3 regions of the Peribacillus sp. R9-11 genome follow, and region 3 is predicted to be linked to each of the others. Evidence: predicted binding sites of a transcription regulator. Region 3 holds the regulator's gene; each other region holds the start of a gene.
What was found. The regulator CtsR, encoded in region 3, represses protease genes until heat stress. The targets are predictions, from matches to a motif close to ATGGTCAATAAAGGTCAAACA.

Region 1 (10,271 bases), 500 kb from region 3:
TAATGTATTATCAAGATTTGTTGGCTTAAAAGCAACATATCCGTCAACTGTTTCTGAAAAATGTGTCAAGCAGACAAAATGCAGGTTATTCGGATGACCAGGACCACGGTCAAATGATCGAAAATCCTTATTCGTAAACGTATTTGAAATCTGAATTGCCCGGTCTGGACGGAAGTTATAAAAAATAACCGCATCATCATCTTTTATTGTCGCTACCGGTTTCCCATCTTCCGCTGTAATGACTGAAGGTATCACGAACTCATCAAAAATACCATGTTCGTAAGAGTCTTCTACACATTCCATCGCAGAAGGGTAAGCAGGTCCATCACCGTACACCATTGAACGATAGGATTTTTCCACACGCTCCCAGCGTTTATCACGGTCCATGGAATAATATCGTCCGGATATGGTCGCGAACTGACCAACACCAATTTCCTTCATTTTCGCTTCCGCATCCTTAATATAACCTTGTGCCGTTTTCGGTCCAACATCCCGTCCATCTAAAAATGCATGAACATATACGTTTTTAACTCCTTCTTTAGCCGCCAATTTCAGCAGGGCATACATATGTTCAATATGACTGTGCACACCGCCATCTGAAAGGAGACCAAAAAGATGAAGGTCTGTACCTTTTTTCTTGGTATGGTTCATGGCATCAAGAAAAGTTTGGTTTTCTGCAAACTCTCCTTCACGAATTGCTAGGTTCACCCGGGTCAGACTTTGATAAACGATCCGTCCGGCCCCTATATTCAAGTGACCCACTTCAGAGTTCCCCATTTGACCAGCAGGCAAGCCGACAGCTTCCCCGCTTGCAGTTAAATGGGAATGCGGATACTGGTCCCAATAACGATCAAAGTTCGGTTTTTTTGCATGAAAAACAGCATTTCCTTCTTCTACATTGCGGCAGCCAAAACCGTCTAAGATGATAAGTGCCACAGGCGACTTACTCATAGTGACCAGCCTCCAGCAATTGTAAAAAGGAATCAGTTTTCAAGCTTGCCCCGCCTACCAATGCACCGTCAATATCAGGCTGTGCCATGTACTCTTTGATATTCTCAGGCTTCACACTGCCGCCGTACTGAATGCGGATGGCTGCCGCTGCTTCGTTAGAAAACTTATCAGCAACAACTGAGCGGATATGTGCACAAACTTCATTTGCATCCTGAGCAGATGAAGATTTCCCTGTTCCAATCGCCCAAATCGGCTCATAAGCAATAACGGCTTGTTTCAATTGGTCATCAGATAGCCCCGCAAGGCCTTTTTCAATCTGGCTACCAACGAAATCATTCGTTTCTCCAGCTTCCCTCTGCTCTAGTGTTTCACCACAACAAATGATAGGCGTTAACTGATTTGCAAAAGCAGCGTGAGCTTTTTTATTTACGGCTTCATCCGTTTCATTGAACATTTCCCGGCGTTCAGAATGACCAAGAATGACATATGATACACCAAGATCAGCCAAAGCAATTGGACTGATTTCTCCTGTGAAGGCACCACTCTCTTCAAAGTGCATGTTTTGCGCCCCGATTTTCACATCGGTTCCTTTTGCTGCTTGAACAAGTTGATCCAAAAATAAAGCTGGAGCACATACAACTGAATCGATTAAATCTTGCTTCGGAATCAAATTGCTCACTTCTTCTAAAAAGGCAGTCGCTTCAGATAGTGTTTTATTCATTTTCCAGTTTCCTGCAATAATCGGTTTTCGCATTTGGTTTCTCATCCCTTCTAAAGTTGATATTTTTAACGGTTCACTCTTATTTATCGTTCAAGGCTACTACTCCAGGAAGCTCTTTGCCTTCCATGAACTCAAGAGAAGCACCGCCACCAGTTGATATATGGGACATCTTTTCTGCTAAGCCAAACTTTTCAGCAGCTGCAGCAGAATCCCCTCCGCCTACAATGCTGTAAGTATCTTTTGCTTCCGCCAATGCTTCAGCAACAGTTCTCGTTCCATTCGCAAATTTATCGAATTCAAATACACCCATTGGTCCATTCCAAATTACTAGCTTAGAGCCCTTGATTACATCTGCAAATAATTCACTTGTTTTAGGTCCAATATCAAGCGCCATTTTATCATTTGGGATAGCATCAATATCGACATTCTGGGCTTGTGCATCAGGTGAAAATTCTGCTGCTACAACAGCATCAATTGGCAAATGCAGTTGTACGCCTTTTTCTTTCGCACTCTCAATGAAAGATTTAGCCAGCTCGATTTTGTCTTCTTCTAATAAAGAATTACCGATTTCATGACCTTGTGCTTTAATAAATGTATAACCTAATCCACCACCAATAATCAAGTGATCGACATTTTCCAACAGGTTCTCGATAACACCTATTTTATCCTTTACCTTTGCTCCCCCAATTATAGCTGTAAAAGGACGTTCTGGATTGGATAGAGCTTTTCCTAATACCGCAAGCTCTTTTTCCATTAACAATCCAGCAACAGCAGGAAGATGATGGGCTATCCCTTCCGTTGAAGCATGTGCACGGTGCGCAGCTCCGAATGCATCATTTACATAAACATCAGCCAATGCAGCAAATGACTTCGCTAATTCAGGATCGTTCTTCTCCTCACCAGGATAGAAACGAACGTTTTCCAATAATAGAATCTCGCCATTTCCCATGTTATCAATGATTGATTGAACTGACTCCCCGTAAGCTTCTTCAGCCTTTTGTACATCTTTGCCACTAAGTTCACTTAGTCTTTCCGCAACAGGAGCTAGGCGTAATTCTTCAACAACTTGTCCCTTTGGACGACCAAGGTGGCTGGCTAAAATAACTTTAGCACCTTGTTCTGTCAGATAGGAAATCGTCGGCAGTGCAGCTTTGATTCTCGTATCATCCGAAATCTTTCCGTCCTGCATCGGAACGTTGAAATCAACACGGCAAAATACGCGTTTCCCCTTTAATTCAATATCTCTAATCGACTTTTTATTCATAATCCAAGAACCCCCTTAGATATTGTTAACATATTTTTGATTCTTTTAGTCAAAAAGGGAGAGGGTAAATATCCCAACTCCCCTTTTCTCTTTTTCATTATAGTCGGTTTCCAGGAAATTATCCAAAAACAAGAAATGTAAACGCTTGACTGTTTAATGACTTACTAATAATATCATCTTCTGCCAAGTTTTTTTAGAGGTGTTATTAAAAAAACCTCACCTTGGTGAGGTTTTTTTAATATTCTAATTACAATCCTTTTTTAGCCAAATAGTCGATTAAATCTACAACACGGCTAGAATATCCTGTTTCATTATCATACCAAGATAATACTTTTACCATGTTTCCTTCCATTACCATCGTGGAAAGAGCATCAATTGTAGAAGATGATGCGTTACCGTTATAGTCTCCTGATACTAGAGGAAGTTCGCTGTAATCAAGAATTCCTTTTAGTTCTCCTTCTGATGCCTTTTTAAATGCTGCATTTACTTCTTCAGCTGTTACATCTTTTTCAAGCTCTGCAACAAGGTCGACTACAGATACGTTTGGAGTAGGTACACGCATTGCCATACCATTCAATTTCCCTTTAAGTTCAGGAAGTACAAGTGCAACAGCTTTTGCTGCCCCAGTTGTTGTAGGAATGATATTTTCAGCCGCTGCACGTGCTCGACGATAATCTTTATGAGGCAAATCAAGGATTTGCTGATCATTTGTATAAGAGTGAACTGTAGTCATCATACCGCGTTTAATTCCGAATTGTTCATGAAGCACTTTAGCAAATGGAGCTAAACAGTTCGTCGTACAAGAAGCATTTGAAATAACGTGGTGGTTTTCTGCATCATATTTGTCTTCGTTTACACCCATAACGATCGTGATATCTTCATCAGATGCAGGAGCTGAAATAATAACTTTTTTCGCGCCAGCTTCTAAATGTTTAGCAGCATCGGAACGTTTTGTAAAACGTCCTGTAGATTCTACAACTACTTCTACTCCTAGTTCTCCCCATGCTAACTGTGCAGGATCACGTTCAGCCAATACTTTAACTTTATGGCCATCAACAACTAAGTAATCCCCATCCACTGTTACTTTTTCATTAAGAGAGCCATGAATTGAATCATATTGCAGAAGGTGCGCTAACATATTAGCATCTGTTAAGTCGTTAATAGCTACAATATCTACCTCAGGATTACTCAATGCTGCCCGAAATACATTACGTCCAATACGTCCAAAACCATTAATTCCAACTTTTACTGTCATGAAAAATTCCTCCTTTTAAGTTCGCAAATATATTAAGGGGTATAATTCCCCTGAATTAACTCTTGTGCTGCCGCTTCATCCGTGATTAAAACCGTCGATGAAGGTGCGCCTTTCATATATGAACGGATTGCTTTTGCTTTAGTTTTCCCACCTGCTACAGTAATCACTCGCTTTTCAGGGCTAAGATCATCTAATTGAATGCCGACAGTCAAAACTTTATGAACAACTTTTCCGTTTTCATCGTAATAATAACCGAATGCTTCTCCTACAGCATTTCCATCAATCAGCTTCTTTAGCATTTCTGGTGTAGAATTTCTTCTTTTAGCCATTGCCAAAGCATCACCAATTCCATGGATAATCATATCGGCTGACTTGATTTGGGAAATAACTTCTTTAATTGCAGGTTCTTTCATAAAGGAAGCATATACCTCACCGCTTAATTGATCAGGTACATATAACACTCGGTACGAGGCATGCGTCTTATGTGCCATTTTCTCTACAATGGTATTAGCTTGATTCTGTACAGCTTCACCAATTCCGCCGCGAGCAGGGACAAATATCAATTTCCTTGACGCTGCATCAGGTGACAAAGAATTAGCTACTTCGGCCATTGTTGATCCACCTGTAACAGCAATGGTATTCTTTGATTCCCACTCTTGTTTCATACGGTTTGCACATGCTTTGCCCAATTCTTTTTTTACCCATGGAATTTCATCACAATTACCAGAGACTATGATGACTTCATCAACTTGTAATATGTCCTGCAACTTCCGTTCCATTATGTCTATACCCATTACTTCACGCATTATTCCTTCTAACTTATCCAGGATCTCCATCCCTTCATCAGTGAGAGTCATTCCAGAACTGAATATATTTATCAGGTTCTGACTTTTCAGAAAATCAACCTCACCTCTTAGCGTCCGCTCCGTCAAATTAAGGCTAACTGCCAGACTTCGCCTTCCAACTGGCTGCATCATTTTGATATAACGCAGGATATCATATCTTTTTTGCATAACCATAAGGAAATCAGGTAATAATTTTCTTTGTACCTCGAGTAATGTACGCATGTTTAAAACTCCTAAAAGTTAAAGTTGGACACTTTATGTCCCGCATAGTCATTTAATGTCCCACTTAAAACAAAAAAATATTCCTGCTACATATTTTATTCTAGCAGGAACGGAATGTTTCTTCAAATGATTTGAAAAATTATTTTTCCACAAGCCTATTTAAAGCTGATTTATCAACATTTCCGAATTGAATTATATTACATTTCCATTCTATAACAGGAATCATAAGCCCGAACTTTTCAAGTAAAGCATCATCAGAATAGATATCAATTTCCGTATATACTATACCTGATTCAAATTTAATCTCTTCAAGAATCTGTTTGGCCTTTTCACATAATGGACATTTTTCCCTGCTGTATAAAACAAACACATTTGATTCCAAATTACTCATCCTTTTCAATCATATCTTTTTCGTTTAGATGAAGAAGGAATCCCTAATTGTTCCCGGTATTTGGCGACAGTTCGACGTGCCAGAATAATTCCATTCTCCTCTTTTAATCGTTCAGCCAAGTCCTGGTCAGAAAGCGGCTTTTGTTTATTTTCACTATTGATCGCTGCCTGGAGGCTTTTTTTTGCTTGCATGCCCGACATATCTTCATCAAGGCCGACAGATTGTAAAGAAGTAGTGAAAAATATCCGCATCTCTATCGTACCAAATGGTGTCTGCACGTATTTCCCTTTAACAGCCCGGCTTACTGTGGACTCATGTATGCCAAGCTCGTCGGCGATTTCTTTCATGGTCATCGGCTTTAAATAATTTAAACCGTGATGAAAGCAAGCTGGCTGTTTTTCGACTATACACTGAATAACCTTCAATATAGTCTCTTTTCTCTGTTGAATCCCTCTTGAGATCCATTGGTATTCTTGCCACTTATCCTGGATAAAACGTTGCACTCCCTGGTCCTTATGACTCTTCATTCTGTTTAAATACCCTTTATCCACATTAAGATTAGGTGTGTTACCATCATAATTCCCGACAAGCAGGATTCCGTCACGAACTTCCACGACTACATCCGGCACAATATAGGATGGTTTTTCCTGAAAAAAGAGTGAAGCAGGACGCGGATTCAATGTCTGGACATAATCAAAAACTTCTTGAATCTCCTTCATTGTAGCGCCAATTTTTTTACTTAAGTCTTTCCACCGCTTTTCAGCAAAATCGAGGAAATGGTTTTCTATGATCGATTCTGCTAGCAGATTCACACCTTCTGCTTTTACCTGAAGTAAAAGACATTCTTGAAGATTCCTCGCTGCAAGCCCATGCGGCTCGAGTTGCTGTAAAAGTCGTAGGCTCTCATCTAAAACGACTGAAGATATCCCCGGAACACATATATCTTCCAGCTGGATTCGCAAGTAACCGTTTTCATCAAGGTTATGAATTAAGAGCAACATCGCCTTCTGCTGCTCACCAGAAAGTTGCTGGTGATTCACTTGCGACATGACATGCTGTTCAAGTGAAAGGGTATCTTCACTGATTTGTTCAATCCAATAATTAGCATCATACGTATTTTTAAGAGTTCGTTTACCCTTTTTCCGGTCAAGGGTTGGCTGAAACAAAGCAGATGTTGGCTGATCTAGGGACAGTAATGGATTTTCCACCATTTTATTTTCTAAAAAAGCGGAAAGCTCTTGTGCGGAGTACTGCAACAATGTAATAGCTTGCATCAGCTCCTGGGTCATTGCCATTTTTAATGTTTGCTGTTGAAAAAGTCCTGCTTTCATATTCATACTCATCGATTCATCCCTCCCCTATTTCATTTTACATTATCAGGAGAAAATTCTACACAAAAACCCATGAAAACGCTTACGTTTTTTTCTGAATAGTGTATTTGTTTTAAATACTATATGTCAGGAATGCGATTTTCACAACTACTTTTATTGAGAAATCAACATTTTCTAAGGGTAATGACTATTTTTTTCCAAAATAGGGTGATATTACAGGATTCTATGAAAATTTACGGAAATCGATTAAATTCATCAAAAATCGCTTGGAGCCGTCGGATGCCTTCACTTAAAAATAACAAATAAAAAATCCCCTACTTAATTAAGCAGGAGATTGGTAATGCCCTCGGCAGGAATCGAACCTGCATTTCAAGCTTCGGAGGCTTGCGTTCTATCCGTTGCACTACGAGGGCGAAATAGAAGATCATTTACTATATTTTTTCGACAGACTTCATTATATGATAGAATGCCTTCCTTTGCAAGGGTTATCAGGTTTAAAACTTCGGCTTTTGGGTATTATGGGTAATGTGGAAATTCATCCCTGTGCGGCATAATTATAAATAAATTTAATTAGGAAGGAGACTTAGCTAGAAAATTGTCGAACAAATTATCAATTATAGGGTTTGTTTTGTTTGACCTAAATTGACCAAAAAGTGTATCATACATACATAAAGAATTTAAATGATTCTCTTAATCGAAGGAGGAAATGAACATGAATTTAATTCCTACAGTTATCGAACAAACAAGTCGTGGGGAGCGTGCCTACGATATTTATTCCCGTTTATTAAAAGACCGGATCATTATGCTTGGAAGCGCAATTGATGACAATGTTTCCAATTCTATTGTTGCTCAATTACTATTTTTAGAAGCAGAAAATCCTGAAAAAGATATTACTTTATATATCAACAGCCCAGGTGGAAGCATCACATCTGGTATGGCTATCTACGATACAATGCAATATATTAAACCAAATGTATCAACTGTATGTATTGGTATGGCTGCTTCTATGGGTGCATTCCTATTGGCTGCTGGTGAAAAAGGCAAACGTTATGCCCTGCCAAACAGTGAAGTCATGATTCACCAACCACTTGGAGGAGCTCAAGGTCAAGCAACGGAAATTGAAATTGCAGCACGCCGTATCCTTCACTTGAAAGACAAATTAAACCAAATCCTAGCAGAACGTACTGGACAACCTATAGAAGTCCTTCAAAGAGATACAGAACGCGATAACTTCATGACCTCTGAAAGAGCTCTTGAATATGGCTTGATTGACAAAGTCATCACTCGTAGCAATCTTGAAGATAAAAAAGACAAATAATAAAACTAAAGGACTCGAAAGTAGCATAAAGCGACTTTTGAGTCCTTTTTCTTTTATGTGAAAACTTTAAGAGGATGCTTGTCGGCACCCTCTTATTTTATCCTTCTTGCTGTACGAATTCTTCTAATGCCTCTATTGCTTCTTTTTCATCACGGCCTTCAACAATAAGCTTGACGGACACGCCAGAGCTAATGGCAAGACTCATTAACCCCATAATACTTTTTGCATTCACTTTTTTTCCTTCTTTTTCAAGGAAAACATCTGAATGAAAACGGTTAGCTTCTTGAACAAAAAGAGCAGCCGGTCGTGCTTGTAAACCTGTTTTCAGTCGTACTTCTACTTGTTTTTCCACCATCTTGATCTCCCCTGTTAGCTTTATTTTTTCGCAGCAATAGCTTCTCCTCCACGGAGTCTATCAGCTATTTCATCAATTTTTCGCAACCGATGATTAATCCCCGACTTACTGATGTTTCCTCCTGATACCATTTCTCCAAGTTCCTTTAATGTTATATCCTGAAATGCTATCCTTAGCTCCGCAATTTCCCGAAGCTTATCTGGTAAAATATTTAATCCTACCGTATCCTCAATGTAATGGATATTTTCAACCTGACGCAATGAGGCCCCAATCGTTTTGTTCAAATTAGCTGTTTCACAATTCACAAGGCGATTTACGGAATTACGCATATCACGGACAATTCTTACATCCTCAAACCTTAATAAAGCTGAATGAGCTCCCACAATACTTAAAAACTCTGCAATTTTTTCGGCTTCTTTTAAATAAATGATATACCCTTTTTTACGTTCTAGCGTCTTAGCCTTTAAACCAAACTTATTCATTAGCTCACAAAGCGCATCATTGTGCTCTTTATAAAGTGAGAAAATCTCAAGATGATAGGAAGACGTTTCCGGATTATTGACCGAACCTCCCGCAAGAAATGCACCTCTTAGATATGAACGCTTACAACATTTTTTCCCAACAATAGTATCGGATATAGCATGGAGAATTTCAAAGCCCTCGCCTAAAATTTCTAAATCGGTTAAAATCCGCTGCCCTCCAGATGACATCCTGACAATATAAACATTATTCTTTTTAAGCTTCATCTTTTTACGAACCAGCAGCTCGACCTGGACCTCATAACTTTTTTTCAACAGCGTGTAAATCCGTCTGGCAATCGCTGCATTTTCGGTTTGAATATCCACAACAAGCTTCCGATTAGAAAATGAAAGGGATCCATTCATCCGGATAAGTGCACACAATTCTGCTTTTCCGCAACAATCCTTTCCTTCCAATGTAGTAAGCTCTTTTTTTGTTTCTGAAGCAAAAGACATCCATTTCACCCCCAATCGAACGCAGGTAATCTCTTTTTATTAGTCAAAAAGCAGTCTCCACTTATATCTACGGAACTATATGACTTTTCGTTTCATTTACCAGCATATTATAAAGCAAATCTGCCACTTTTTTTGTGTCATGGCGTATTACATTACCTTCATAGCTAAAAATGCGTTCTTGTATGATTTCAAGACCCATTCTTTTTAAACTTTCCACATCGTACACAACCGGTTTGGCATATTCAGCTTTATAACGTTCCTGAATTTCAGACGGTATTTCCTCATTATTAACAAGTATCCTGTCAATATATGCATTTCCCATATGATCATATATAGCTTTTATATGATCGCTTGCGCTATAATCCAGCGTCTCGCCTGCTTGTGTCATTAAATTGCAAATGTACACTTTCTTCGCCTTAGAGCGGCCTACTTCTTCACCAAGACCTGGAACAAGTAGATTAGGCAGAATGCTAGTGTATAAGCTTCCTGGACCGATGACGATAAGATCTGCCTGCTTGATTTCTTGGAGAGTTTCACTTAGCGGCTTTATATGTTGGGGCGACAGAAATACTTTTTTTATTTTCTTTCCTGAAAAGGGGATTTTGGATTCTCCAGTAACAATCGATCCATCATCCATTTCCGCT
Region 2 (10,271 bases), 1.3 Mb from region 3:
CAGCAGCCCTGTTGAGGTCATAGTCATTCTCTGCCTGTTCCAGTTCATGACGAAGCTTCTCGAGCTCTTCACGTTGGTCCTGTACTTTTTGAAGCGCAGATTTCTCCATTTGCCACTTTGCTTTCATGCTATTCGCTTGATCCTTAAGTTCTGAAAGTTCTTTTTGGAGTACACCTAGCCTTGCTTTACTTTGAGGATCCTCTTCATTCTTCAAGGCGGCTTCTTCAATTTCGAGCTGCATAACCTTTCTTGTAATTTCATCTAGCTCTGAAGGCATTGAATCAATTTCCATTCTGATCATCGCACAAGCTTCATCCACTAGGTCAATCGCTTTATCTGGTAAAAATCGCTCCGTTATATAACGGTTGGAAAGGACAGAGGCAGCAACAATCGCCCGATCATGTATCCTGACGCCATGGTGAATTTCAAACCGTTCCTTTAATCCGCGCAATATTGAAATAGTATCTTCCACATCTGGCTCGGGAACGAGAACTTGCTGGAAACGGCGTTCTAGAGCGGGATCCTTTTCAATATACTGGCGATATTCATCCAGGGTTGTTGCACCGATACAGTGCAGCTCACCACGCGCAAGCATCGGCTTTAACATATTCCCTGCATCAAGTGCGCCATCCGTTCTGCCTGCTCCTACAATTGTATGCAATTCGTCAATGAATAAAAGAATTTTACCATCACTCTTTTTAATTTCATTCAGTACAGCTTTTAAACGTTCCTCAAATTCACCACGGAATTTGGCCCCGGCAACAAGAGCACTCATATCAAGTGAAAAAACTGTTTTGTCTTTTAGTCCTTCCGGGACATCCTTCCTGACAATCCTTTGCGCCAATCCTTCGACAATCGCTGTTTTACCTACCCCAGGTTCCCCAATCAATACTGGATTATTTTTCGTCTTTCGTGATAGAATCCGGATGACATTGCGAATTTCCGTATCACGCCCGATGACAGGATCAACCTTCCCCGATTTAACTTCAGCAACGAGATCTCTGCCATATTTTTTTAGGACTTCATATGTGCTTTCTGGATTTTGACTAGTCACTCGTTGATTCCCCCTTATATCGTGTATAACTTGTTTTGCTTTATCGTAATCTATTCCACAAGTTGAAAACAGCCTGTTTATATTCGGTTTTTTTTCCTTTAACAACGCCAACAGGATGTGTTCGACGGATAAATATTCGTCCTCCCACACTTGCATTTCTTTTTCTGCAACCGTCAATAACTGTTGTAGGGAAGCTGACATATATACCTGAGCAACACTGCCGCTCACTTCCGGCAATTTATTAAGTTCCTTATTTAGCTCTATTTCAAAACGACTGACCGTTTTATCGGAATCAGATAAAATTCTAATTAATAAACTCTCGTCCTGTTCCATTAAGGTTTTTAATAAATGAAGCTCCGTCAGTTCCGGATTTCCCCTATCCTTGGCTAGTTCCTGCCCGCCAATAAACGCCTGTTGGGTTCTCTCTGTCATTTTATTAATATCCATCTTAAAACCTCCCATTCATCAATTCCATGAACGAACTCTTACAACATTTGACCATTTTTGACCTTTATGGTTTCATTATACTTTTTATTTTTCCCTTGTAAAGAAATGTTATAAAAAATACAAAGGTTATTAAGGGATAAACAGTAAAAGCCTCTCTTCATAAGGAAGAAAGGCAAAAATCTAATATTGATTTAAAAAATATGCTAACCACAACTTTTGGATGAATGAAGCAAATGCAGGTTATTATGCTTTTACAAACGCTTTGTTGTAACCGTGGAAATCATCAACAAATTTAAAATCCTTATCCGTGCGATTTAATAGAATCGTATCACGAAGCAGTATCCCCGCATCGGTAGTATTGTGGATAATTTCTCCCCACATTCTTGCACTTGTTTGAACGTTCGCTGTACGTGGAATGCGTTCTTCTTGATATTCCAAAAATGCCTGCTCCACATTATTCCCATTCTTATGAAGCATATCAGTCAAATAAGCCGCATCTTCTAAAGCTTGGCAAGCTCCTTGTGCCAAGTATTGAAGCATTGGATGTGCAGCATCTCCCGTAAGTGTGATCCTGCCTTTTGTCCAGTTATTAATTGGCAAACGGTCGTACATCGGCCAGCGACGTTGACGCTGAATGAATGAAATCGCATTTTGAACAAGCTCACAAGTTCCTGCAAAGACACGGTCCATTTCTTCCGGGGTACCCCATTGATCTGTTTTTTCATTTTCTTCGGTGTATTGAGAACTTTTGAAAACAACTACCTGATTGTAAAGCTCTCCTCTTCTAACCGGATATTGAACAAGATGAAGATTCGGTCCAATCCACATATATACATCATCTAAATCTCCGTGACTCGTTACCTCTTCCATTGGAAGCGCACCTCTGTAGGCAACATATTGAGAGCATACCGGTTGATCTTCCACGAATAATTTACGGGCATTAGACCATAAACCATCCGCACCAATAACAGCCTTTCCTAAATGTTGATCTCCATTTGCAGAAGTAACAGTAACTTGACCTTCATTTTCTACCGTTTCAATAATGGTTTGGTTCGTTACAAGTTCGATATATGGGCTACTTTCACATGCTTCAGCTAACACTCGATGCAAATCAGAGCGATGTAACACAACATAAGGTGCTCCATATCTTTCTTTATATACGTCACCTAAATCTAAAGCGGAAAGCTCTTTGCCCGAAAAAGCATCCATCAAAACTAATCTTTTTGGAAAAACTGCAATTTCGTTGATTTTATCCATAACGCCTAAACGTTGTAAAACATTGGTTGCATTCGCAGCAAGCTGAATTCCAGCTCCAATTTCACCAAATTCAGGAGCTTGCTCCAAGACTTTTACATACTGTTTTGTTTCCGCAATTCCTAGAGCCGTTGCCAACCCGCCTATTCCTCCACCGATGACAATGAATGGTTTTTTTTCTGTGTTCATTATTCAATTCCCCCTAAAATAAGTTGTCATAAGTCCAAAGTTGTAGACCACTAACACAGTAAGCGTTTTCATTCGACCAGCATTATCGTAATATTTATGACAATCAGGCTGGAAGTACCAACCTGATTTTTCTTATACTAAAACAGCCTTAAATTCACTTTCAACTTTTTGGAAACCATTGTTTGTATCAAGTGACTGTTGTTGTTCTAAATCAAATCGCTCCATTATTGGAAGATCGTTTACCGAGAATAAGTAAGAATCTACTTCTGCAACGTGCTCATGCCAAGCCCAGTTTGGAACTACAAAGTAGTCACCCTTAGACCATTCAAACCGTACTCCATTAATAACCGTATAGCCGGAACCCTCGTGTACTTGATAGATTGTTGAATGAGTATGGCGATGTGCTTTAGAATGGAAACCTTTTGGAAGTTTCTGCATCCAAGCTCCCATCGTTGGATTAGCCGTTTGTCCATTAGATGGGTTGATATATTCAACGGCAAAGCCTTCATATGGATCTGGTTCAAAGTTCATTAACCCTTCAATCGCTGCTTTCGTGCCTTTCCACTTGTAGTTTGCAAGCGGAGCTACTTGTGAATAACGATCGGATACCGGACGAACCATTCCACCTTGATAACGAAGTTCCGAAAAATTATCCGGACGTTTCGGCGTTTCAATACGGTCTGGATACGGTTCAAAGAAAGTACCGCCAATAGAATAGATAGTAGGGATATCAAGAGCGTCCATCCAAATCATCGGTTTATCTCCAACATGACCATGTCCATGCCAAAGATTTTTAGGTGTGATTAAGAAATCTCCTTCTTCCATGAAGATTCTTTCTCCTTGAACAATTGTGTAGGCACCTTCACCATTCGTAATAAATCGAAGAGCGCTTTGAGAGTGACGATGAGAAGGAGCTACTTCACCTGGCAACAATAGTTGAACCGCTGCATAAAGCGTTTGGGTTGTTGAAGCCCAGCCCCAAGGCTGGCGATAAGTTAGGCCAGGGTTTTGAAAATAAATGGCTCTGCGCTCACCGCCGCGATCAGGTGTGAAGATTTCAGCTGCTTCCATCAACTTTTTTGTCAGAAGCTCTTCTTTCCACAAATAAGCATGGGCATGTGGTTTAGGTTCATGATCCATTAGAGCGGGAATAGCTTCCCATAGGGGTCCAAGATTGTACTGCTGAATATCCCTTGTAAAATCTTTTACAATTGCACTGTTCATGTAATCTGATTTTTCAGCCACATTACTCCCTACTTTCTTTTTTCATTTTTTATCACTTAATTTTAGAAAGATTTCGCTTAATTTGGTCATAGTGCCCTGAAACATGGTCATCGATGAAATGATCTACGATATAAGAAACAGGTTTGTTACCGAATTTGGCAAAGTTCCGGTGCGGTGATTCTTTAGATAGTGTTTCTTCATCTAATTTCCCGAGGCCGCTCTCAACTTTATATTTCAGTTCATCCACTTGTTTTAAAACTTCATCAACTGATAGTTTTTCCGTATCAGTAACCGCTGCTAGTCGAGCTGGATCTTGCAATCCACGTCCCCATTTTGAGCCCGGAGTGGCTACTACCGTTTCCACTTCACCTAGCCAGTAAGGAATGGCTTCCGCTATATGAGAAAGGATTTGCATGATTGACCACTCTTCCTCTGTCGGGTTGAAACGGATTGTTTTCTCTGAAAGGTTAGCTGTTGTCTCAAGAATGTGATCGATTGATTGTTGAAAAGATTGGATCGATGTACCGATTGACTGATAAGCCATTCTTATTTTCCCTCCCAAGCACGTTTCACACGGTTTTCGAGATAACCGATTTTGTCGATTTCGATTTTGACAACGTCACCATCTTTTAAGAACACTTGTGGATCGCGGGCTACTCCTACTCCACCCGGCGTTCCAGTTAGGACGATGTCACCTGGTTCAAGAGTCATTAAGTTCGATAAAAATTCAACTAAATATTTCACATCGAATACGAAGTTAGATGTATTCGTTTTTTGGCGTTCTTCACCATTTACAGTTAAGCGGACATTTAATCCAGAAGGATCAGATAACTCATCTGATGTAACTAGCCAAGGTCCCATTGGTGCACTGCCTTCGACTGTTTTCCCTTGAAGCCATTCAAGTGTACGGCGTTGAATATCACGATAAGTGACATCATTCGCAATTGTATAACCTGCTACATAATCAAGTGCATCATCTTGAGAAACATTGCGTGCCCGTTGGCCCACTACAAAAGCAAATTCTGCTTCATAATCTAGTTGTTCTGAAATGGGGAAAAACGGAATATCATCTTGAGGTCCAATTACTGTATTAGCGAATTTGGCAAACACGACCGGGAATGGAGGCAGTTCGCGACCCATTTCTGCAATGTGTTCACGGTAGTTATGTCCTACACAAATAATTTTCCCTGGCTTTTGGACAGGTGCCTCAAGCTTTACGTTTTCAACAGCATGTACCAGAGTACGTTTGAATGAATCGCGATTATTCAATGCATAATCCGCAGCTTTTCTTGCGATGGAAAGGCTTTCATTCCCACCCTGTAGAAATGCTTCCATAGTTGAAGGTACATAAGCTTCAGCGATTTGTTCACTGCGAAGTTTCCCTTCACTTTCAAGAAGTGCTTGATAAGCATAGTTTAGGTCTACAATCTCTTTATTTGGATAAATTGCGCCAATACGTGTAAATCCTTCACGGCTAAAAGTTACTAATTTCATTTTTCATTCTCCTTTATTTATCATTATTTTTTAAAAGCTGTCTTTTAGTTGTTTTATCGATGCACCTGTCTTTGTCTGAAATAAGGCATTGTTTATAAAAAGAATGTCCTTTCACAAACTAGAGGACAAATCGTAACTAAACCTCGCATCAATTTTTAATTTTTCACTTATAGATAACTTAGTTCACTATTTATATACATGATAACTTAATTTTCGGAAAATTGTCAAGAAAGTATGGCAAAAATTTTTATGAAAATGATATTATCAACATCATTATGAGGCTTTCAGTAGCAAATTTAACAAATACAAATATGACTAGACTTATCGAAAACTAGAAGTATAGTAAACAGATGTGTTTATGCGGACGTTATGGAGCATACTTTTTATTTATTTTCATTTAAACTTTACATACTCTGATATACTAGACCTAAATTAAAACAGATTAGGGAGATTGTCATATGGAAATCGTAAAATCTGGTTCAACGATTCAATCCTTGCAAATCGGGATGAGCATTATTGATTTACTCGCTTCACAAAGAAACCCTTTAAGATTCTCTGATATTCAAGAATCTACAGAAATAACTAAAAGTAACCTTTATAAGTATTTAAATACTTTGACCCAACTCGAGTTACTATATCGCGATAAGACAACTGGTATGTATTCCCTCGGGAGCAAACTGATTCAATATGGTATGGCAGCCATTGGGAATGAGGACGTCACAAGCCGAATTACTCCTTATTTACAAGAAATCAGCCATCATACCTCCTGCACGGTGTTATTTTCCGTTTGGACATACGATGGACCAATCACAGCAAAAATATGGAATTCCAATCAAAACTTAAATATTGGGGCCCAGCTAGGCACGCGCCTTCCCCCATCTTCTTCTTCCGGCAAAGTATTCACTGTATTCCAGGATTCTTCCATAACGGCAGACTGGATAGAAAAAGATAATAATGTAGGAACTAAGGAATATCAAGCGATACAGAAATACAAAATTGCTTTTGCAAAAGAGCCTTTAGTACCTTCTGTTTCTTCCATGTCCATTCCGATTTTTAACTATAATGCAGAATTATTGGGAGCGATTACTGCTGTTGGCTTCACTGAAAGTATACCGGATCATTATGAAGATCCCTTAAGCCAATATTTAAGAAAGAGTTTTTTAGAAATCTCGAATATTTTCGGTTATTCTGAAGAATAGGATAGGTTATTTCCCATAAAAAAAGCAGGAAAAGGAAGTGAATTGTCCCTTTTCCTGCTTTTTATTTTATTATGGCTTTCGCTGATAGGTCCATATCCTGTTATGATTTGAAGTTTCAGGAAAAGTATCTCCTGCTTCTAGCTTTACCTTTTTCGGATTTAATACCGTGCTACCCGTTTCACCGATTTCTACGTAAGCCCCATTATTAGGTGCCTTCTGACCTGGTTTAAATTGACGATTTTGCCCCATAGATTTCACCCCTTTACATGCTTTCCATTTTATTATTACCGGGTTCACTTCTTTCATGTCTGAAAAATTCAGGGCAAAAAGGAAATTAGTCCATGGGAAATAAATCGTATTGGTATAAAAAAAGCGTCTGCTCATAGAGTAGACGCTTTTTTTTAAGACATTAAATCCACAAGAACCGCCTTTTGAGCATGAAGACGATTTCCAGCTTGGTGGAAAACGACGGAATTCGGTCCATCGATGACTTCAGCGGTTACCTCTTCTTCTCTGTGTGCAGGCAAGCAATGCATAAATATATAATTATCCTTTGCATGCTTTACAAGTTCACTATTGATTTGATAATCCTTAAACGCCTCTAAACGGATACTATTTTCGATTTCCTGCCCCATAGAGGTCCATACATCAGAATAGACGATATCTGCATCCTTAATAGCTTCAACTGCTGAACTCGTCACAACAATTTCACATCCATTTTCCTTTGCCACTTTTTGAGCATAGGCGACAACATTTACATCAGGTTTATAGTTATCCGGGCATCCAATAGAAAAATCCATGCCCATTTTTGCGCAGCCAACCATCAATGATTGTGCCACATTGTTACCATCACCGATGTAGCTCATTTTCAAGCCTTTTAATTGTCCTTTTAACTCTATAATTGTCAAGAAATCCGCCATCACCTGGCAAGGATGGGCAAGATCTGTTAGCCCATTGATGACTGGAATAGAAGCATTTTCAGACAATTCTATAATTTTTTCATGCTCGAAGGTACGAATCATGATGCCATCAATATATTCGGAAAGGACTTTGGCCGTATCGGAAATAGATTCTCCACGTCCGATTTGCAAATCATTACCGCTTAAGAACAAAGCGTGCCCGCCAAGCTGCATCATGCCCACTTCAAAAGACACGCGGGTACGGGTGGAGGATTTTTCAAAAATCATCCCCAGCGTTTTCCCTTTTAAAGGCGTATATTCCTCGCCCGCTTGTAATTTGGCTTTAATGGTCTGCGCTAGCTTTAACAGATCTGCAATGGCCGTGGGTGTAGACTCCTTCATGGTCAAAAAATCTTTCCCGTTTAAAATCTTCGTTTGTGTCGGTGCCGTTAGTGAACTCATACGTGTGACACTCCTTTCGAATATGTTACAAGCCATTCCTGCAGCGCGGTAACGCCTGGATCAGCATTTTCTAACGATTGAAGATAGGCTTTAAAAGTCTCTTCTTCTGTAAATGCTAGAAGTCGATATTTCGCAGCCAATAATCTTAGCTTCTTATCTTCTTCTGTAGTTCCATAAGCTAAAACAACAGCTGCATTTCCTTCATTAAGCCATTTGTCAAAATCGGAATCCATCAATGTCAACCCAGCTTCATTGATTAGTACAAGCAATTCTTCACTTAATTGGACTGATTCGGATTGATACACACCTGAGGTATGTTTAGCCTTTTGAGCATGAAATACTTTTGTTAATGCTTCTGTCATCGTTTTTCCGATAGCGATGCCTTCACCAGTTGATTTCATTTCCGGTCCTACTTTTGAATCAAGCCCGCTTAGTGCAAACGTTGAGAATACTGGATATTTGACGACTGAATACGGAATTTCTTCCATTAACCCTGTTTTTTCGAACACATTCGACAACGAGTATTTCCCAAGCAATATTTTTGTCGCAATCTGTACTAAAGAAACATTAGTGATTTTACTGATGATTGGAATCGTCCGGCTAGCACGCGGGTTTACTTCCAAAACATATACGTCATTGCCTTCAATCACAAATTGGATGTTCATAAGACCTTTATAACCAAGCTCTACTACTAACTTTTGTGCAAAAATAGTCATTTTATTTTTGATATCCTCTGATAAGGATTGAGCTGGTAGTAATGCCATGCTATCTCCCGAATGGACGCCTGCTTTTTCTACATGTTCAGCAATAATTGGAATATAAATCTCTTTGCCATCCGCAATCAAATCGATTTCCGCTTCTTTACCTGGAATATAAGAATCGATTAACACAGGAAATACAAGTGCCGTTCCATTTTCAATTCTATTCAGTAAGCTTTTCTTCGAGCGGATAATTTCCATCCCCTGACCACCAATTACATAGGATGGGCGTAATAGAACTGGGAAGCCAATCGCCTCAGCACACTCAATTAATTGCTCTGCACTATTGGCCATCGAACCCGGCACATGTGGAATCTCCAGCTTTTGCAGAAGCTGATAAAAGCGATCACGATCTTCTAGTTGGTCAAGCGTATCAAATGAGGTACCCAACAAATTAATTCCGTAATCTTCCAGTCCCTTTGCCAGATTTATGGCTGTCTGTCCCCCAAATTGGACAATTACATCCTCAATACCTTCCGCTTCTATAACATTCAGTACATATTCCAAGGTTAATGGCTCGAAATAAAGACGGTCTGCTGTTGCGAAATCCGTACTTACCGTTTCTGGGTTATTATTAATCATGATCGTTTCAACATTTTCATCCTGAAGTGCATAAACACCATGAACGGAACAGTAATCGAATTCAATTCCCTGTCCGATTCGGATTGGGCCACTGCCAATCATCAATACTTTCTTTTTATCTGTTTTTTTCTGTTCGTTCTCTCCAAAATATGTTGAATAATGATAATTCGTATGTGATTCAAATTCAGCTGCACATGTATCAACCGTTTTGTAAACGGCGGTAATGCCTAGTGATTTACGGTGTGCTCTCACTTCGATTTCACTTACTTTCCATACGGAGGCAAGATAACGGTCAGAGAAGCCCTTTTCCTTGTACAGCTGCAGTTCTTCTTTGGTGACCAAATCGATTGTCTTAGCAGTGATTTCATTTTCTTTCTCGATCAGCGAAGCAAAAGATTGAAGGAAGAAATAATCAATGATGGTTGCTTTATGGATTTCTTCAACTGTCACACCTTTACGAAGCATTTCAAAAATGACAAAAATGCGTTCGTCAGATTTTTCAGCGAGCTTTTCCCAAAGTTCTGGAACAGTTTTATCTTTTAATGATAAAAGTTGCAGTCCATTCGTTTTTAATTCTAATGAATCGATAGCTTTTTGGACTCCACCTTCAAAGCTACGGTGTAATGCCATAACTTCGCCTGTCGCCTTCATCTGAGTTCCTAATTTGCGGTGGGCAGTCGTGAATTTATCGAATGGCCACCGTGGGAAT
Region 3 (10,271 bases):
ACTCGGCAAAATGACCCCGTAACTTCGGGAGAAGGGGTGCTTTTTAGGGTGAATAGCCCGGAAAAGCCGCAGTGAATAGGCCCAGGCGACTGTTTAGCAAAAACACAGGTCTCTGCGAAGCCGCAAGGCGAAGTATAGGGGCTGACACCTGCCCGGTGCTGGAAGGTTAAGGGGAGAGGTTAGCGCAAGCGAAGCTTTGAACCGAAGCCCCAGTAAACGGCGGCCGTAACTATAACGGTCCTAAGGTAGCGAAATTCCTTGTCGGGTAAGTTCCGACCCGCACGAAAGGTGTAACGATCTGGGCACTGTCTCAACGAGAGACTCGGTGAAATTATAGTACCTGTGAAGATGCAGGTTACCCGCGACAGGACGGAAAGACCCCGTGGAGCTTTACTGCAGCCTGATATTGAATTTTGGTACAGCTTGTACAGGATAGGTAGGAGCCTGAGAAGCCGGAGCGCTAGCTTCGGTGGAGGCGTTGGTGGGATACTACCCTGGCTGTATTGAAATTCTAACCCGCGCCCCTTATCGGGGTGGGAGACAGTGTCAGGTGGGCAGTTTGACTGGGGCGGTCGCCTCCTAAAGAGTAACGGAGGCGCCCAAAGGTTCCCTCAGAATGGTTGGAAATCATTCGTAGAGTGTAAAGGCACAAGGGAGCTTGACTGCGAGACCTACAAGTCGAGCAGGGACGAAAGTCGGGCTTAGTGATCCGGTGGTTCCGCATGGAAGGGCCATCGCTCAACGGATAAAAGCTACCCCGGGGATAACAGGCTTATCTCCCCCAAGAGTCCACATCGACGGGGAGGTTTGGCACCTCGATGTCGGCTCATCGCATCCTGGGGCTGTAGTCGGTCCCAAGGGTTGGGCTGTTCGCCCATTAAAGCGGTACGCGAGCTGGGTTCAGAACGTCGTGAGACAGTTCGGTCCCTATCCGTCGCGGGCGCAGGAAATTTGAGAGGAGCTGTCCTTAGTACGAGAGGACCGGGATGGACGCACCGCTGGTGTACCAGTTGTCTTGCCAAAGGCATAGCTGGGTAGCTACGTGCGGACGGGATAAGTGCTGAAAGCATCTAAGCATGAAGCCCCCCTCGAGATGAGATTTCCCATAGCGCAAGCTAGTAAGATCCCTGAAAGATGATCAGGTTGATAGGTCAGAGGTGGAAGCGTGGCGACATGTGGAGCTGACTGATACTAATAGATCGAGGACTTAACCACGCTTTAAAAAATGAAATACCTTCTTATTATCTAGTTTTGAAGGAACAACGTTCCTTTATTGTTTGGTGGCGATAGCGAAGAGGTCACACCCGTTCCCATTCCGAACACGGCAGTTAAGCTCTTCAGCGCCGATGGTAGTTGGGGGTTTCCCCCTGTGAGAGTAGGACGCCGCCAAGCAGTTTCATATGGAGGATTAGCTCAGCTGGGAGAGCATCTGCCTTACAAGCAGAGGGTCGGCGGTTCGATCCCGTCATCCTCCACCATTTTTACACCTGCCGGTGTAGCTCAACTGGTAGAGCAACTGACTTGTAATCAGTAGGTTGGGGGTTCAAGTCCTCTTGCCGGCACCATTTTCATACAAGCTTAATATAGCATTTATAAATAGTTTCTATGAGCCATTAGCTCAGTTGGTAGAGCATCTGACTTTTAATCAGAGGGTCGAAGGTTCGAATCCTTCATGGCTCACCATTTTATTATGCGGGTGTGGCGGAATTGGCAGACGCACCAGACTTAGGATCTGGCGCCGCAAGGCGTGGGGGTTCAAGTCCCTTCACCCGCATGTTTGCGGAAGTAGTTCAGTGGTAGAATACAACCTTGCCAAGGTTGGGGTCGCGGGTTCGAATCCCGTCTTCCGCTCCACTATTTATTTATGCCGGGGTGGCGGAACTGGCAGACGCACAGGACTTAAAATCCTGCGGTAGGTGACTACCGTACCGGTTCGATTCCGGTCCTCGGCACCATCTTAATATGCGCCCGTAGCTCAATTGGATAGAGCATCTGACTACGAATCAGAAGGTTGTAGGTTCGACTCCCGCCGGGCGCACCATGTTTTTTCGGGAAGTAGCTCAGCTTGGTAGAGCACTTGGTTTGGGACCAAGGGGTCGCAGGTTCGAATCCTGTCTTCCCGACCATTGATTTTTGGGGCCTTAGCTCAGCTGGGAGAGCGCCTGCCTTGCACGCAGGAGGTCAGCGGTTCGATCCCGCTAGGCTCCACCAAAAAAAACTTGACAAGCTAAACAAGCTTTGATATGATGTAAAAGTTGATTCTTTAAAGGAATCAAATATTGCTCTTTGAAAACTGAACAAAACAAAGCGCCAACGTTAAATTTTAAGTGAGCACACACTATCAAAAAAGCAAAATGAGCAAGTCAAACATTTCTTCGGAGAGTTTGATCCTGGCTCAGGACGAACGCTGGCGGCGTGCCTAATACATGCAAGTCGAGCGAATCGATGGGAGCTTGCTCCCTGAGATTAGCGGCGGACGGGTGAGTAACACGTGGGCAACCTGCCTATAAGACTGGGATAACTTCGGGAAACCGGAGCTAATACCGGATACGTTCTTTTCTCGCATGAGAGAAGATGGAAAGACGGCCTCTAGCTGTCACTTATAGATGGGCCCGCGGCGCATTAGCTAGTTGGTGAGGTAATGGCTCACCAAGGCGACGATGCGTAGCCGACCTGAGAGGGTGATCGGCCACACTGGGACTGAGACACGGCCCAGACTCCTACGGGAGGCAGCAGTAGGGAATCTTCCGCAATGGACGAAAGTCTGACGGAGCAACGCCGCGTGAACGAAGAAGGCCTTCGGGTCGTAAAGTTCTGTTGTTAGGGAAGAACAAGTACCAGAGTAACTGCTGGTACCTTGACGGTACCTAACCAGAAAGCCACGGCTAACTACGTGCCAGCAGCCGCGGTAATACGTAGGTGGCAAGCGTTGTCCGGAATTATTGGGCGTAAAGCGCGCGCAGGTGGTTCCTTAAGTCTGATGTGAAAGCCCACGGCTCAACCGTGGAGGGTCATTGGAAACTGGGGAACTTGAGTGCAGAAGAGGAAAGTGGAATTCCAAGTGTAGCGGTGAAATGCGTAGAGATTTGGAGGAACACCAGTGGCGAAGGCGACTTTCTGGTCTGTAACTGACACTGAGGCGCGAAAGCGTGGGGAGCAAACAGGATTAGATACCCTGGTAGTCCACGCCGTAAACGATGAGTGCTAAGTGTTAGAGGGTTTCCGCCCTTTAGTGCTGCAGCTAACGCATTAAGCACTCCGCCTGGGGAGTACGGCCGCAAGGCTGAAACTCAAAGGAATTGACGGGGGCCCGCACAAGCGGTGGAGCATGTGGTTTAATTCGAAGCAACGCGAAGAACCTTACCAGGTCTTGACATCCTCTGACAACCCTAGAGATAGGGCGTTCCCCTTCGGGGGACAGAGTGACAGGTGGTGCATGGTTGTCGTCAGCTCGTGTCGTGAGATGTTGGGTTAAGTCCCGCAACGAGCGCAACCCTTGATCTTAGTTGCCAGCATTCAGTTGGGCACTCTAAGGTGACTGCCGGTGACAAACCGGAGGAAGGTGGGGATGACGTCAAATCATCATGCCCCTTATGACCTGGGCTACACACGTGCTACAATGGATGGTACAAAGGGCTGCAAACCTGCGAAGGTAAGCGAATCCCATAAAGCCATTCTCAGTTCGGATTGTAGGCTGCAACTCGCCTACATGAAGCCGGAATCGCTAGTAATCGCGGATCAGCATGCCGCGGTGAATACGTTCCCGGGCCTTGTACACACCGCCCGTCACACCACGAGAGTTTGTAACACCCGAAGTCGGTGAGGTAACCTTTATGGAGCCAGCCGCCTAAGGTGGGACAGATGATTGGGGTGAAGTCGTAACAAGGTAGCCGTATCGGAAGGTGCGGCTGGATCACCTCCTTTCTAAGGATAAATACGAGAGCGCTTTTGTTTTGTTCAGTTTTGAATGAGTAATTCATTCAGATTCGAAAGATCTCATCACGTAGTGATGGAATTCTTTCTTCTTTGTTCCTTGAAAACTAGATAATAGATAGAAGGCAATTAATTTTTTCAAAGCATCAGTAAGATCTTTTTTAACGGTTAAGTTAGAAAGGGCGCACGGTGGATGCCTTGGCACTAGGAGCCGATGAAGGACGGGACTAACACCGATATGCTTCGGGGAGCTGTAAGTAAGCTTTGATCCGGAGATTTCCGAATGGGGAAACCCACTGTTCGTAATGGAACAGTATCTTTACCTGAATACATAGGGTACTGAAGGCAGACCCGGGGAACTGAAACATCTAAGTACCCGGAGGAAGAGAAAGCAAATGCGATTTCCTGAGTAGCGGCGAGCGAAACGGAATTAGCCCAAACCAAGAGGCTTGCCTCTTGGGGTTGTAGGACACTCAACATGGAGTTACAAAGGAACGGGGTAAATGAAGTGATCTGGAAAGGTCCGTCAAAGAAGGTAAAAACCCTGTAGTTGAAACTTCGTTCCCTCCTGAGTGGATCCTGAGTACGGCGGGACACGAGAAATCCCGTCGGAAGCAGGGAGGACCATCTCCCAAGGCTAAATACTACCTAGTGACCGATAGTGAACCAGTACCGTGAGGGAAAGGTGAAAAGCACCCCGGAAGGGGAGTGAAATAGATCCTGAAACCGTGTGCCTACAAGTAGTCAAAGCCCGTTAATGGGTAATGGCGTGCCTTTTGTAGAATGAACCGGCGAGTTACGATTTCATGCGAGGTTAAGTTGATAAGACGGAGCCGCAGCGAAAGCGAGTCTGAATAGGGCGAATGAGTATGAGGTCGTAGACCCGAAACCAGGTGATCTACCCATGTCCAGGGTGAAGTTCAGGTAACACTGAATGGAGGCCCGAACCCACGCACGTTGAAAAGTGCGGGGATGAGGTGTGGGTAGCGGAGAAATTCCAATCGAACCTGGAGATAGCTGGTTCTCTCCGAAATAGCTTTAGGGCTAGCCTCAAGATGAGAGTATTGGAGGTAGAGCACTGATTGGACTAGGGGCCCCCAACGGGTTACCGAATTCAGTCAAACTCCGAATGCCAAATACTTATTCTTGGGAGTCAGACTGCGAGTGATAAGATCCGTAGTCGAAAGGGAAACAGCCCAGACCACCAGCTAAGGTCCCAAAGTATACGTTAAGTGGAAAAGGATGTGGAGTTGCTTAGACAACCAGGATGTTGGCTCAGAAGCAGCCATCATTTAAAGAGTGCGTAATAGCTCACTGGTCGAGTGACTCCGCGCCGAAAATGTACCGGGGCTAAACGTATCACCGAAGCTGTGGATTGACACCGTATGGTGTCGATGGTAGGAGAGCGTTCTAAGGGCGTTGAAGTCAGACCGGAAGGACTGGTGGAGCGCTTAGAAGTGAGAATGCCGGTATGAGTAGCGAAAGAAGGGTGAGAATCCCTTCCACCGAATGCCTAAGGTTTCCTGAGGAAGGCTCGTCCGCTCAGGGTTAGTCGGGACCTAAGCCGAGGCCGAAAGGCGTAGGCGATGGACAACAGGTTGATATTCCTGTACCACCTATACATCGTTTGAACGATGGGGGGACGCAGAAGGATAGGGTAAGCGCGCTGTTGGATATGCGCGTCCAAGCAGTTAGGCCGGAAACGAGGCAAATCCCGTTTCCATTAAGGCGGAGCTGTGATGGCGAGGGAAATATAGTACCGAAGTTCCTGATTCCACGCTGCCAAGAAAAGCCTCTAGTGAGATGTAAGGTGCCCGTACCGCAAACCGACACAGGTAGGCGAGGAGAGAATCCTAAGGTGTGCGAGAGAACTCTCGTTAAGGAACTCGGCAAAATGACCCCGTAACTTCGGGAGAAGGGGTGCTTTTTAGGGTGAATAGCCCGGAAAAGCCGCAGTGAATAGGCCCAGGCGACTGTTTAGCAAAAACACAGGTCTCTGCGAAGCCGCAAGGCGAAGTATAGGGGCTGACACCTGCCCGGTGCTGGAAGGTTAAGGGGAGAGGTTAGCGCAAGCGAAGCTTTGAACCGAAGCCCCAGTAAACGGCGGCCGTAACTATAACGGTCCTAAGGTAGCGAAATTCCTTGTCGGGTAAGTTCCGACCCGCACGAAAGGTGTAACGATCTGGGCACTGTCTCAACGAGAGACTCGGTGAAATTATAGTACCTGTGAAGATGCAGGTTACCCGCGACAGGACGGAAAGACCCCGTGGAGCTTTACTGCAGCCTGATATTGAATTTTGGTACAGCTTGTACAGGATAGGTAGGAGCCTGAGAAGCCGGAGCGCTAGCTTCGGTGGAGGCGTTGGTGGGATACTACCCTGGCTGTATTGAAATTCTAACCCGCGCCCCTTATCGGGGTGGGAGACAGTGTCAGGTGGGCAGTTTGACTGGGGCGGTCGCCTCCTAAAGAGTAACGGAGGCGCCCAAAGGTTCCCTCAGAATGGTTGGAAATCATTCGTAGAGTGTAAAGGCACAAGGGAGCTTGACTGCGAGACCTACAAGTCGAGCAGGGACGAAAGTCGGGCTTAGTGATCCGGTGGTTCCGCATGGAAGGGCCATCGCTCAACGGATAAAAGCTACCCCGGGGATAACAGGCTTATCTCCCCCAAGAGTCCACATCGACGGGGAGGTTTGGCACCTCGATGTCGGCTCATCGCATCCTGGGGCTGTAGTCGGTCCCAAGGGTTGGGCTGTTCGCCCATTAAAGCGGTACGCGAGCTGGGTTCAGAACGTCGTGAGACAGTTCGGTCCCTATCCGTCGCGGGCGCAGGAAATTTGAGAGGAGCTGTCCTTAGTACGAGAGGACCGGGATGGACGCACCGCTGGTGTACCAGTTGTCTTGCCAAAGGCATAGCTGGGTAGCTACGTGCGGACGGGATAAGTGCTGAAAGCATCTAAGCATGAAGCCCCCCTCGAGATGAGATTTCCCATAGCGCAAGCTAGTAAGATCCCTGAAAGATGATCAGGTTGATAGGTCAGAGGTGGAAGCGTGGCGACATGTGGAGCTGACTGATACTAATAGATCGAGGACTTAACCACGCTTTAAAAAATGAAATACCTTCTTATTATCTAGTTTTGAAGGAACAACGTTCCTTTATTGTTTGGTGGCGATAGCGAAGAGGTCACACCCGTTCCCATTCCGAACACGGCAGTTAAGCTCTTCAGCGCCGATGGTAGTTGGGGGTTTCCCCCTGTGAGAGTAGGACGCCGCCAAGCCATTCAAAAAGATCAGCCATCCTTGGCTGGTCTTTTTTCTTTTACAAATAGATAGCGATTTAAAGATCAGCAAAGATGTTGGTCTTCTTTGTATTTGACCAGGTGTTTGGATTCGGCAGGAGAATTAATACACGTAATAGAATATTCTATTATAAAATAGGTTTTGTGTTTAACTGTTTAGGGTATTTAAGTAAGATATTTAAATTTTAGTGTGCATTAGGGTATGTAAGTACATATAATTTGGAGAAAATGGATAATACATTTAAATGAGTGCATTTAAGTTGCAAAATGCATTTTTCCTTGTATAATAATAGTCAAATATAGTCAAAGTCAGATTGGAGGAGGCTGAGTGAGAAACATATCTGATATTATCGAAACTTATTTGAAACAAGTACTAGAAATAAGTCAGAAAGATATCTTAGAAATTAAAAGAAGTGAAATAGCAGATAAATTTCAGTGTGTTCCTTCTCAAATCAATTACGTAATTAATACCAGGTTTACAATCGAAAGAGGTTATGTTGTAGAGAGTAAGCGTGGAGGCGGCGGTTATATACGGATCATGAAAGTGAAATCGCAGGATTACGTGCATCTTATTAACCAATTATTATCCCTTATTGGTTCTAGGGTAACTCAATCGATGGCTGAAGGTGTTATTTCTCGGCTTATGAGTGAAGAAGTTATAAATGAAAGAGAAGCCAAGATTATGATGAGCGTCATTGATAGATCGGTGATTTATATAGATTTACCCGACCGAGATGAGCTTAGGGCAAGGATTTTAACTGCGATGCTTACAACTTTAAAATATAAATAAAACTGGCAGAGGTGATGAACATGATTTGCCAAGAATGTCATCAAAGGCCTGCTACCCTGCACTTCACCAAGATCATTAATGGAAAAAAAACCGAGGTTATGATTTGTGAGAAATGTGCTCAGGAAAAAGGTGAAATGGCTATGGTTGCAGGAGGACATGGTTTTTCAATAAATAATTTATTAGCAGGATTGTTGAATATGGAGTCGAATATTCAACAGACGAAGGCAAATGCATTTCCTAAGACAGAAGAGAAGCGCTGCCCTCATTGTCACCGATCCTATAAAGAGTTTGTTCACCTTGGTAAATTTGGATGTGCTGAATGTTATAAAACTTTCAATGATCAATTAAATCCGATTTTAAAGAGGGTTCATAGCGGCAACATTGCACATATAGGTAAAATTCCAAAAAGGATTGGTGGCACCATTTATCTTCGAAAACAAATTTCAGATTTGAAAGAGGTTTTAAAGGTTCACATCAATCAAGAGGAATTTGAGAAAGCAGCAGAAGTAAGAGATAAGGTTCGTTCCCTTGAAAAAAGGTATGAAGCACAAGAGGGAGGCGACGAATTATGAGTTTAGAAAAGTTTGTAGAAAACGCCTTGAGTTCCTGGATGAGTGCCGAAGGGCCTGAAATTGATATTGTATTAAGTTCTAGAATTCGGTTGGCCAGGAATTTCAAAGATTTCACCTTTCCTACCTCCTTTTCTAACGAAGAAGCTAAAGAAATCATTGAATTAGTAAAAAAAAGAATTGAAGAGGAAGTTACCCCAGAGATTGGCAAACTTGAACTTCTAGAGATTGACCAAATCCAACCACTAGAAAAGCGTGTTCTCGTTGAAAAGCATTTAATCAGTCCTCATTTAGTTGATGAATCAGCAAAAGGTGCTTGTCTTCTCTCAGAAAATGAAGAAATAAGTATCATGATCAATGAAGAGGATCATCTCCGTATTCAGTGTTTAATGTCTGGGCTGCAGCTAAAAGAAACGTTAAAGCTCGCAAATGTTCTTGACGATTGGATTGAAGAATCCATAGACTATGCATATGATGAAGAAAGAGGATACTTAACTAGTTGTCCAACTAATGTGGGAACAGGATTAAGGGCTTCGGTCATGATGCATCTGCCGGGCCTAGTCCTTACACAGCAGATGAATCAAATTATACCGGCTATCAATCAATTAGGGTTGGTAGTTCGAGGGATTTATGGAGAGGGCAGTCAAGCGTTAGGGAATATCTTTCAAATCTCTAATCAAATTACGCTCGGAAAGTCTGAAAGAGACATAGTTGAAGATCTAACGAGTGTAGTTCAACAAATCATTGCCCAGGAAAGGTCAGCAAGGGATGCATTAGTGAAGACCTCTCACATACAATTAGAAGATAGAGTTTACCGTTCTTATGGGATTTTGTCTAATGCTCGAGTCATTGAGACTAAGGAAGCAACTACCTGTATCTCCGATGTTAGGTTAGGTATAGATCTTGGGTATATAAAAAATATTTCTAAAAGTATCTTAAATGAGTTGATGATATTAACTCAGTCAGGATTTTTACAAAAATACGCAGGTGGCCCATTAAGATCCCATGAAAGGGATATCCGTAGAGCAGCACTCATTCGAGAACGCTTAAACTTCACGGAAACTTCCTCCTCATAGAGGTTAATTACCTCTGAGTCAGTACCTATATTCATGTAATAAATGTAGTGCAATGAAGCCTCTGCCGTTACTTAGAGTAGCTTTACTCAAAACGAAAATTCTTAAGGAGGAATTCCCTATGATGTTTGGTCGTTTTACTGAAAGAGCCCAGAAAGTATTAGCATTAGCCCAAGAAGAAGCAATCCGCTTAGGACATAATAATATTGGTACAGAACATATTTTGTTAGGTCTGGTTCGAGAAGGCGATGGTATTGCAGCTAAAGCGTTATATGCTCTTGGTTTAGGAGCGGAAAAAATCCAGAAAGAAGTAGAAAACCTGATTGGCCGTGGACAGGATACTGCCCAAACAATACACTATACCCCAAGAGCTAAAAAAGTCATTGAACTTTCAATGGATGAAGCAAGAAAATTAGGCCATTCATATGTTGGGACAGAGCATGTACTTCTTGGTCTAATCCGAGAAGGTGAAGGTGTTGCAGCCCGAGTACTGAACAACCTTGGAGTAAGCTTAAATAAAGCACGCCAACAGGTATTACAACTGTTAGGCAGTAATGAATCAGGTGGACATCAGGGGTCAGCAGCGTCAAATGCAAGCACACCAACCCT

Region 1: clpP (ATP-dependent Clp endopeptidase proteolytic subunit ClpP) is a predicted target of CtsR. The motif match lies at 7,610-7,630, and genes of this name have one in related genera.
Region 2: clpB (ATP-dependent chaperone ClpB) is a predicted target of CtsR. The motif match lies at 1,546-1,566, and genes of this name have one in related genera.

The regions. Positions count from the first base shown of each region.
Region 1 covers NZ_CP133763.1:5,300,612-5,310,882, forward strand. The annotation lists gene gpmI (2,3-bisphosphoglycerate-independent phosphoglycerate mutase) at 1-951, opposite strand, end outside; gene tpiA (triose-phosphate isomerase) at 944-1,705, opposite strand; gene RE409_RS25840 (phosphoglycerate kinase) at 1,752-2,936, opposite strand; gene gap (type I glyceraldehyde-3-phosphate dehydrogenase) at 3,184-4,191, opposite strand; gene RE409_RS25850 (sugar-binding transcriptional regulator) at 4,224-5,258, opposite strand; gene RE409_RS25855 (glutaredoxin family protein) at 5,398-5,640, opposite strand; gene rpoN (RNA polymerase factor sigma-54) at 5,655-6,992, opposite strand; tRNA gene RE409_RS25865 (tRNA-Arg) at 7,322-7,393, opposite strand; gene clpP (ATP-dependent Clp endopeptidase proteolytic subunit ClpP) at 7,693-8,298, shown strand; gene RE409_RS25875 (HPr family phosphocarrier protein) at 8,396-8,653, opposite strand; gene whiA (DNA-binding protein WhiA) at 8,674-9,627, opposite strand; gene yvcK (gluconeogenesis factor YvcK family protein) at 9,695-10,271, opposite strand, start outside.
Region 2 covers NZ_CP133763.1:1,408,429-1,418,699, reverse strand. The annotation lists gene clpB (ATP-dependent chaperone ClpB) at 1-1,501, opposite strand, end outside; gene RE409_RS06815 (FAD-dependent monooxygenase) at 1,745-2,944, opposite strand; gene RE409_RS06810 (cupin domain-containing protein) at 3,077-4,189, opposite strand; gene RE409_RS06805 (DinB family protein) at 4,221-4,712, opposite strand; gene RE409_RS06800 (fumarylacetoacetate hydrolase family protein) at 4,715-5,662, opposite strand; gene RE409_RS06795 (IclR family transcriptional regulator) at 6,121-6,861, shown strand; gene RE409_RS06790 (YjzC family protein) at 6,931-7,110, opposite strand; gene argF (ornithine carbamoyltransferase) at 7,263-8,222, opposite strand; gene RE409_RS06780 (carbamoyl-phosphate synthase (glutamine-hydrolyzing) large subunit) at 8,219-10,271, opposite strand, start outside.
Region 3 covers NZ_CP133763.1:96,366-106,636, forward strand. The annotation lists rRNA gene RE409_RS00480 (23S ribosomal RNA) at 1-1,215, shown strand, start outside; rRNA gene rrf (5S ribosomal RNA) at 1,277-1,392, shown strand; tRNA gene RE409_RS00490 (tRNA-Val) at 1,403-1,478, shown strand; tRNA gene RE409_RS00495 (tRNA-Thr) at 1,490-1,565, shown strand; tRNA gene RE409_RS00500 (tRNA-Lys) at 1,608-1,683, shown strand; tRNA gene RE409_RS00505 (tRNA-Leu) at 1,693-1,774, shown strand; tRNA gene RE409_RS00510 (tRNA-Gly) at 1,780-1,854, shown strand; tRNA gene RE409_RS00515 (tRNA-Leu) at 1,867-1,955, shown strand; tRNA gene RE409_RS00520 (tRNA-Arg) at 1,965-2,041, shown strand; tRNA gene RE409_RS00525 (tRNA-Pro) at 2,050-2,126, shown strand; tRNA gene RE409_RS00530 (tRNA-Ala) at 2,136-2,211, shown strand; rRNA gene RE409_RS00535 (16S ribosomal RNA) at 2,373-3,924, shown strand; rRNA gene RE409_RS00540 (23S ribosomal RNA) at 4,100-7,032, shown strand; rRNA gene rrf (5S ribosomal RNA) at 7,094-7,209, shown strand; gene RE409_RS00550 (CtsR family transcriptional regulator) at 7,559-8,020, shown strand; gene RE409_RS00555 (protein-arginine kinase activator protein McsA) at 8,041-8,592, shown strand; gene RE409_RS00560 (protein-arginine kinase McsB) at 8,589-9,665, shown strand; gene clpC (ATP-dependent protease ATP-binding subunit ClpC) at 9,784-10,271, shown strand, end outside.